DNA from 3 places in the Virgibacillus sp. genome. Region 1 is predicted to be linked to each of the others. Evidence: riboswitches for the same ligand, from Rfam matches in the RefSeq annotation. Region 1 holds a riboswitch; each other region holds the start of a gene.
What was found. A riboswitch is a leader RNA that binds a small molecule or an ion and turns the genes downstream of it on or off. The one in region 1 is predicted to bind S-adenosylmethionine.

Region 2: linked by a shared signal. The riboswitch ahead of metK (methionine adenosyltransferase) and the one ahead of HLX49_RS14365 (methionine ABC transporter ATP-binding protein) in region 1 are both predicted to bind S-adenosylmethionine.
Region 3: linked by a shared signal. The riboswitch ahead of HLX49_RS06975 (methionine ABC transporter ATP-binding protein) and the one ahead of HLX49_RS14365 (methionine ABC transporter ATP-binding protein) in region 1 are both predicted to bind S-adenosylmethionine.

Annotation. Positions count from the first base shown of each region.
Region 1 covers NZ_JABXHF010000077.1:6,406-9,575, reverse strand. Annotated here, with positions in the region: gene HLX49_RS14370 (methionine ABC transporter permease) at 1-440, opposite strand, end outside; gene HLX49_RS14365 (methionine ABC transporter ATP-binding protein) at 430-1,461, opposite strand; SAM riboswitch class I at 1,658-1,761, opposite strand; SAM riboswitch class I at 1,898-2,004, opposite strand; gene serS (serine--tRNA ligase) at 2,276-3,170, opposite strand, start outside.
Region 2 covers NZ_JABXHF010000023.1:13,741-16,910, forward strand. Annotated here, with positions in the region: gene asnB (asparagine synthase (glutamine-hydrolyzing)) at 1-4, opposite strand, end outside; gene metK (methionine adenosyltransferase) at 578-1,783, opposite strand; SAM riboswitch class I at 2,119-2,231, opposite strand; gene pckA (phosphoenolpyruvate carboxykinase (ATP)) at 2,558-3,170, shown strand, end outside.
Region 3 covers NZ_JABXHF010000024.1:4,306-7,475, forward strand. Annotated here, with positions in the region: gene HLX49_RS06965 (MetQ/NlpA family ABC transporter substrate-binding protein) at 1-130, opposite strand, end outside; gene HLX49_RS06970 (methionine ABC transporter permease) at 212-880, opposite strand; gene HLX49_RS06975 (methionine ABC transporter ATP-binding protein) at 870-1,901, opposite strand; SAM riboswitch class I at 2,002-2,116, opposite strand; gene HLX49_RS06980 (thioredoxin family protein) at 2,185-2,499, opposite strand; gene HLX49_RS06985 (toprim domain-containing protein) at 2,522-2,878, opposite strand.

The sequences.
Region 1 (3,170 bases):
AGTAATAACGAACTTCGTGCTTCTGGTAAAAGAAAACGAGTCATAATCTGCCATGGCGTTGCCCCCATTGCTTGTGCTGCTTCTATAACCCCTGGGTCAACTTCCAGTAAAGAGTTTTCTATTAATCTAGCAATATAAGGGCCAGCAAATAATATCATTGGTACAATTGCAGCAGCTGTTCCAATCGAAGTTCCAACAATCAGCCTTGTGAATGGAATAACGGCTACCATCAAAATAATAAATGGAATAGAACGAAATATATTTATTCCTGTGTTTAATATAGTGAAAATAATTTTATTTTCCCAAAGATGCCCCTTTCTCGATACGACTAATAAAACACCTAATACAAGTCCGATAAGAAAAGAGAAAATTAATGATACGCCGACCATGACGACCGTTTCCCATAAAGCTTGTAAGAGTTGTTCTTGATCAACTAACATCTGCTAACACTTCCTTTACAGTAACCTTTTGTTGATGAATATGTAGCAAAGCTCGTTTCATCTCCTTCTCTGTACCTGAAAATTGAACGATGAAATTGCCAAAAGGAATCCCTTGTATTTCTGTAATGCTGCCATACAGTATATTGACATCTACGGTATACGTTTTAGCAACTTGTGATAATAAAGGCTCGCCTGCACTATTACCGACAAACACAATGCGATATATATGCCGGTCTTCTCGCTGTTCACGAAGTAACGCATAAATCGACTCCGGTATATGGTCATTCATCACAGAACTTACAAACTTAGCAGCAATCGCTGTTTTTGGTTTTGAAAATACTTGAAATACACTGCCCGACTCCACTATTTTTCCTTGATCTAAAACACCAACCCGATCACAAATCGCTTTGATGGCACCCATCTCATGCGTAATCATTAAAATCGTCACTCCATATGCCTGATTTACCTGTTTTAACAGTTGAAAAATAGATTTTGTTGTTTCTGGGTCAAGTGCAGATGTTGCCTCATCACATAAAAGCACTTTCGGATTCGTAACTAAAGCACGAGCTATCCCTACGCGTTGTTTTTGCCCTCCAGATAGCTGATCGGGGTAACTGTTTGCTTTATCTTCTAAACCAACAAAAGCGAGTAACTCTAATACTCTTTTTCTCACTTCCTCTTTAGGACGTTTTGCCACTAGTAGAGGCATCGCTACATTCGTAAACACTGTTTTTGAATGTAAAAGATTAAAATGTTGAAAAATCATACCGATATTCCGTTTTGCTTCACGTACTTCTTTTGCAGTTAATTGTAAGAGATCCTTTCCATCTATGATTACTCTTCCAGATGACGGACGTTCTAAAGCATTCACACAGCGTATGAGCGAGCTTTTTCCTGCACCACTAAATCCAATCACACCATATATTTCTCCTTTTTTTACCTGTAAATCCACGTTGTGCAATGCTTTAACAGATTCACCTTTTCCTTCATACACTTTCGTTACCTGATCAAATATAATCATTGAACCAATCCACCATTCTTTTTCACTTAAAATCGCTTTGTATGGCAATTGTTCCATGTGAAACAATTGCCATGGATCTAGCTTTTCCAAAAATAACAAAGATGTTCTTATACTATAAACCTTTAAACTTTTATGCTTTCCTATAGTATAAAAAATACCCCTTCCATAAGAAGAGGTATTTTTTATACATATCCTCTTCTTATCTTTCAAACTACTTGTTTGCTGGATTTGGCACAGTACTCATATGAGTCCGCTGCCGAGGCTTCTATGGGCCAGTCCCTCCACCTCTCTAGATAAGAAGTATGTTATTTTTTGGCGGTAACACCACCGTTTTGCTTAAGTTATAAACTCTGAAAATTCCACCCTTTCCTATTGCGTAAAAAGAAATCCCTCCTTATACGAAATAAGAAGGGATTTCCAATCTATTGGTTTCCGCTTCTTATTTTTCAAGCATGCTTGCTTGTTGGATTTAGCACAGTACTACTTACGAGTCCGCTGCCGAGGCTTCTAAGGGCCAATTCCCTCCACCTCTCTTAATAAGAAGAAATATTATATTTATTTTTGATCAAGATATTGTGTTATATCATACTACGGTTTCCTTTACTTGTCAAACAGATTTTTAGAAAAAATGGGCTATCGCCAAGCCTTTATTGCGATAAAAATTTTATCCGCGGATGTTTCCTGTTATCTTTCAGACTATGTTCCTTTTAAAAAAAAGATGCATGAACCGTTGTTCCAGCCTTCGTCAATAAGCCCAAAATGCGACTTTGCTCTTCTATTTACCATTTGACTCACAGTAAATGTTTGAATTGGCTTATTGAATGACCTTTTTTCCTCCCATATATGGACGCAATGCTTTTGGAATAACAACCGTTCCATCCTCTTGCTGGTAATTTTCCAAAATAGCTGCAACAGTTCGACCAATAGCCAATCCAGAGCCGTTTAATGTATGCACAAATTCTGGTTTTGCTTTTGCTTCTCTACGAAAACGGATATTGGCACGTCTTGCCTGGAAGTCTTCAAAATTAGAGCAAGAAGAAATTTCCCGATACGTATGCTGACTAGGGATCCATACTTCGATATCGTACTTCTTAGCTGCTGTAAAGCCTAAATCTCCTGTACACATACTCATCACACGATAAGGAAGCTCTAATAACTGTAATATTTTCTCTGCATGATTTGTTAACACTTCCAATGTTTCATAGGAATCTTCAGGTTTAACAAAATGGACAAGCTCGACTTTATTAAATTGATGCTGACGAATCAGACCTCTTGTGTCTCTTCCAGCAGATCCTGCTTCAGAACGAAAGCAGCTACTAAATGCAGCAAATTTTTTCGGTAAATCATCTATCTTTAAAATATCATCACGATAATAATTTGTTACTGGCACTTCTGCAGTCGGAGCTAAATAATAATCCCATTCTTCTAGTTTAAAGGCGTCTTCTGCAAATTTTGGTAATTGCCCTGTCCCAGTCATACTAGTTCGATTCACAATTTGTGGTGGCAACATTTCTTCATAGCCATGTTCATCCACATGGAAATCTAACATCAGGTTCCATAATGCACGCTCTAATCTTGCACCAAGTCCTTTATAAAAGACAAACCTACTCCCAGTCACTTTGCCAGCTCGTTCAAAGTCAACGATGTCTAAGTCTGTTGCTACATCCCAGTGAGGCTTTGGTTCATAGGAAAATGGCGTCTTCTCTCCC
Region 2 (3,170 bases), on a different contig from region 1:
ACATAGCTGTCTACCTTCTCTCATTAAATATAGTAACGTATGGTACGAATCATTTTTTCATTACTATCATACCACACCAAACGTTCGTTAAAAACTTTTAGAAAAACTTGGTATGTGTCAAATTTTTCTCGACATAATTATAACCTCTATCTTTCCAGCACTCTATTTATGTACACTTTTAGTGACCGCTACGAAAAAACACTACGCTTTCCTTGGGCTGGCGCTCAGCCTCCTAAAAAGATTGCTTTTTTTCTATGGGGGCTTCCCGCTGCGCTTTCCCACAGGACAAGGAAAGTTACGTCAGCGAAACATTGCAATCATTTTCGAGGAGTCTCCCGTGTTATCCTCCGCTAGCTTAACAGCATCAACTATCATTCCCCAAACTTCCACTTAACGGGATGGAAAATCTTACAACTACCCCACTATCGCTTGCTGGTCTGCTCATTTCTGTCACCTTTTACAAACCAAGAACCTGAGAATAAAGCAGGGTATTATCGAAAACTCTTTCTTACCTTTCCTTACAGTAAAACAAAAACATGACCTCTCCAGCGACCGAAAAGTCATGCCCTTGCTCACTCTACTGCTGTTCTTTTACTAATGCAATTAATTCTTCTACTTTGTCCGTTTTTTCCCAAGGAAATACAACATCTGTACGCCCAAAGTGACCATATGCAGCTGTATTTCTAAATATTGGCTTTTGTAAATCAAGCATATGAATAATCCCAGCAGGACGAAGGTCGAACAACTTCCTCACAGCTTGAACCAATACTTCTTCACGAACGATTCCTGTTCCGAACGTATCAATAGCAATTGACACCGGTTCTGCTACACCAATCGCATAAGCAAGTTGAACTTCACAACTCTTAGCTAATTTTGCAGCGACAATGTTTTTTGCAACATACCTTGCTGCATAAGCGGCAGAACGATCTACTTTCGTTGCATCCTTACCACTAAATGCCCCCCCGCCATGTCGTGCATAACCACCATACGTATCCACAATAATTTTTCTTCCAGTTAAACCTGCATCACCTTGTGGGCCACCTATTACAAATCGCCCAGTTGGATTGATAAAGTATTTTGTTGTTTCATCTAACAAATGTGCTGGGACTACTGGAAAAATAACATGCTTTAATAAATCTTTTTCAATTTGTTCCACAGTTGCATCTTGATGGTGTTGCGTGGAAATAACGATGGTATCAACTCGAATAGGCTGCCCTTCTTCTCCATATTCTACGGTTACTTGTGTTTTTCCATCTGGTCTCAAGTAATCCAAGATACGCCTTTTACGGACATCTGACAATCGTTTAGCTAACTTATGTGCTAAAGAAATCGGTAGTGGCATTAATTCTTCCGTTTGATCGCAAGCAAATCCAAACATTAAACCTTGGTCACCAGCTCCAATAGCATCAATTTCTTCCTCGCTCATTCGTCCCTGTCTTGCTTCCAATGCCTTATTTACGCCTCCAGCAATGTCTGGAGATTGCTCATCTATTGCCGTTAATACAGCACAAGTTTTAGCATCAAAACCAAACTTTGCTCGCGTATAACCTATCTCCTCAACCGTTTTTCGTACGACTGCTGGGATGTCAACATAAGTAGTCGTAGATATTTCACCTGCCACTAATACAAGACCTGTCGTAACGGTTGTCTCGCATGCAACACGAGCATAAGGGTCCGATTGTAATATTTCATCTAAGATAGCATCAGAAATTTGATCTGATATTTTATCAGGATGACCTTCTGTTACAGATTCAGAAGTAAATAAACGTCGATTCGTAGCCATTTTGCTACTTCCTCCTTTAAAATCAGATACGGAACTCTATATAACGTGAAAATTTACTTAACTGGATGTTTTCTCTGACACACGATAAACAAAAGAAATCTAAAATGATCATTATTATAAGATATGCATATATAATGACAAGAACAAACACTTCTAGTTATCCTGCGCTAGATTACCTGTATACATTTAACAATAGAAAAGCTTGGCTTAAACGCCAAGTTCCTATGGCGAAAGCGGTAGTCTTCCTTATACTATAAGCCCTAATTTTATACTTTTCTACAGTATAAAAAATCCCTTCCTGCTTATCATGAGGAAAGGGAATAGCGATCCTTTCGCTCTTATTGTTCAAGGTTTCGTATGACCTTGCATCAGGTTAGCACCTTTTCACAAATGTGTGATGGTTGCTGGGTTTCTTAGGGACTGTCCCTCCACCAACTCTGAATAAGAGATCCGTTCGCAATTCAGCTTACCTAAATAGTAGGTTCCTGTCAATTAATTTGGGTGTATTTTCAATCACTTTACCCACATACTATTAGAAAAACTTAGCTCGTCACCCAGTCTTATGAAGAAAGCCTTTGTTTTCTTTTATTATATAAACCCTAAAAATTTATACTTTCCTATAGTATAAGAAACACCAGAGAGGCATACTAATTCTTCTTTAATTTTTTATATTTTATCATATTTAGTATGGACTATTTGAATAAATGTGTTATACTATTTACAGATTAAACACATGAACATGAATAAATTTGAGTTAAAAGGCAGGTATTTTTAATGAAAACGGTAGAAAAATCATTTGTAACCGAATTATATGCACATCCTTATTTGTTGTCGAATTTATCTGTACCACAACTTGTAGAAAAAATTTTAGCTAGAAAAGAAGGAAAGTTATCAGCAACTGGAGCTGTTCAATCTGAAACAGGAGCTTATACTGGTCGCTCTCCTAAAGATAAATTTATTGTAAAAGATGAAATGAGCGAAAAGTATGTTGATTGGGGAACGGTAAATCGTTCTGTTAGCGAAGAGACTTTCAATAAGCTTTATCAAAAAGTCGTTGCCTATTTAAAAAACAAGTCGGAAATCTTTCATTTTAAAGGATATGCTGGAGCAGACCATGAATACCGTCTTCCTTTGCAAGTGATTAATGAATATGCATGGCACAATCTCTTTGCCAGACAATTATTTATCACACCTACGAAGGAAGAACTAGAAAAGCATCAGCCAGAATTTACTGTTATATCTGCACCAACATTTAAAGCTAACCCAAAAGTAGACGGTACAAATTCAGAAGCATTTATTCTTGTATCATTTAAACAACGTATTGTATTAATAGGCGGAACCGAGTATGCTGGTGAAATTAAAAAATCTATTTTTTCCGTTATGAACT
Region 3 (3,170 bases), on a different contig from region 1:
TTTCTGCGTGTGGTACACTGGAAGCTCCGACGGTTATTTTATTATCGTCTTTTTCTTTTTCCCCACCACAAGCAGCTAATAAACCACCTAATACAATAAGGATTAAAATGGAAAGAATATATTTTTTCATGTTGGCACGCTCCTCTTTCATCGTTTTTATTTGCATACATTTGTCAAAATTACACTTCATTATTATAATTAATAATTTTCCTTAACGTTTATCTAGTTTGCGTGTAATATAATCACCAATAAATTGAAATAGAAATACAATGAACACAATAATTACGGAACAAAGCAAAACAATATCAAAGTCTCTACGTTGAAAGCCCGAGTAATATGCATAGCTTCCCAGGCCTCCTGACCCAATTGCTCCTGCCATTGCTGTATAACCAATAAGCGCAATAGCAGTAACGGTAAGTCCTGAAATTAAAGCTGGCATTGCTTCTGGTAACAATACTTTAAAAATAATTGTTCGGGTCTTGGCACCCATTGCTTTAGCAGCCTCTATGACACCTTTATCTACTTCTCTTAAAGCAATTTCCACCAACCGTCCATAAAATGGTGCTGCTCCAATAATTAATGCCGGGAGCGCAGCGTTAGGGCCTCTTATCGTACCAACAAGAAAATCAGTAAAAGGGAATAACAATAATATTAATATAATAAAAGGAATAGCACGAAATACATTTACAAACGTGGCCGTGATAAAGTTAACCCATTTATTTTGCCATAGTCCCCCTTTATTAGTGAGAAATAACAGTAACCCAAGTAAAATACCAAAAATAAAGGTTCCTATTAAAGCAATAATCGTCATATAAAATGTTTCTTTCGTTGCTTCTATAATATCTTCTACTTTAATAGTAGCAAATAAATCAGCTAACACCGCGAATCACCTCCAACTCTACAGAAGTTTTTTCTGTTACATGTTGGATTGCTTGTGTGATTTCTGATTCTTCACCAGTCATCTGGATAAATAGCGTACCGTACGCACCAGCCTGTGTTCGCGTAATTTTCCCTTGTAAAATACTAATGTCAATGTCATACGTCTTTACGAGCTTACTGATTAAAGCATCGTTCGTTGTTTCACCTACAAAATGGAGACGAATCAACTTACCATTCTCAAATGTGCGAACTAAATGTTCAAACTCATTCTCGGCTTCTGCATCCCCCATTAGCTGTTGAACGAACTTTTTCGTAACATCTTTTTTGGGGTGTGAGAACACATCCAATACATTACCTTGTTCTACCACTTTTCCGTTTTCCATCACGGCTACATGGTTACATATTTTGCGAATAACATGCATTTCATGTGTAATTAATATAATCGTTAAGCCTAATTGCTGATTTATGTCAACAAGCAAGTCTAAAATAGAGTTTGTTGTTTCTGGATCTAAGGCTGATGTTGCTTCATCACATAATAATACGGAAGGCTTGTTTGCTAAAGCTCTTGCTATGCCCACCCGTTGCTTTTGTCCACCGCTTAATTGCGAAGGATAGGTCATTTCCTTCCCGGATAAACCGACCAAATTAATGAGAGATTGAACACGTTGATTCCGTTCTTCTTTTTCAACACCTGCTATTTCTAATGGGAAGGCTATATTTTCTTTCACAGTACGTGACCATAACAAATTAAAATGCTGGAATACCATCCCAATATCTTGTCTAGCTAACCGCAATTCATTCTTTTTTAATGCTGTTATTTCTTGGTTACGGATAAAAATCTTACCACCTGTAGGTTCTTCTAAACGATTCAGTAATCGCACAAACGTACTTTTTCCTGCACCACTATAACCGATCACACCAAAGATATCTCCTTGTTTAATCGAAAGGGTTACATCGTCAACAGCCGTTGTGTCTGTCTTGTTTGCAGTAAAAACTTTACGCAAACCCTCTATCGATATCACACATAGTCCTCCTTTTTGTCCCTTTACTATTATGCCCACATCAGCAATTAAAAACGCCTTTCTGTAAGAGAACAGAAAGACGTATACATGTCAAAATGTCCCCTCATCTACCAAGACATACGCCTTGCAGGAATTAGCACCTTTCAAAATAAAACATTTATTTGAAGGTTGCCGCGGGTTCATAGGGCCAGTCCCTCCACCGCTCAAGATAAGAGTTAATTATTATTTAATTGGAATAGAAATCATAATAACACGTTGCTTGCTATTTGTCAATGTAATTTTACTATTGAAATGAAAACAATTCTGGTCTATGCATGATCAAGTGTTGGTATATATTTGCTACATCGCGAAATGCATACATTTTTTCAACGAGCTCTCCATCTTTCTTTATAAGCAAACAAGGAACACTTTCTATTTGATACGTTTGCATAAATTCTGGATGTAGTGATGCATTCATTTCTAAAAATAGCTCTTGCTTTTGCATTTGTTCCATTTTAAGTAACATACTTTTAGCAAGATTACACGTTCCGCAAAGTGGTGTATAAATATAAAGAAAGTAATTGGATTGCTGTAGTTGCTCTTTTGTTACTTGTTGCAAACTATCACCTTTTTACTTTAAATTAAATCAGAAATATAGGATTAACCGCTATTCGTTTACTCACTAAAACTTGAGCTAGTACATTTTCAGGTGTCGTCGCTACTTCTCTGTACTCGCTACTTACATAGACGTGTTCAGCATGTGGTAATTCTCTTGCTAGTTGTTTACGAAGCTTGATGCCAGAAGGATCTTCGTCGACAAGAATATAAACATCCTTATCATCTAAACCATATTCCTCCAACATGTGATCAAATCGCTCTACTCCAAGCGTTCCATTTGTGCAAACAATGGTGATCTCTTCGGCAATCACTTTATTCACTTGCTTCTTATCAGTCAATCCTTCTACAATCATAACCTTTTCTGATCCATCTGTAATCATCACACAGCACTCCTTGAAAAATCAAGCAACAAGCTTGCAATAAAAAATGTTTTATTTACCTTTAGCTGTCTTTCAATAATGTAAACCTAGCTGGGAATATGTAGATATTTATAAAAGGATAACTGCACAACTAGAAGGCTTTTGACTATTGAATGTATACATCATATAGCAAGACTTCATCTCTGTACTATAATGCTTTTCATATTATCAATAAGTTTACTCCTAGTTTATGTAACAGACGGACAATTATTAACATTCTTATAAACAAAGCTGATTGCAAAGCATTGCAGAT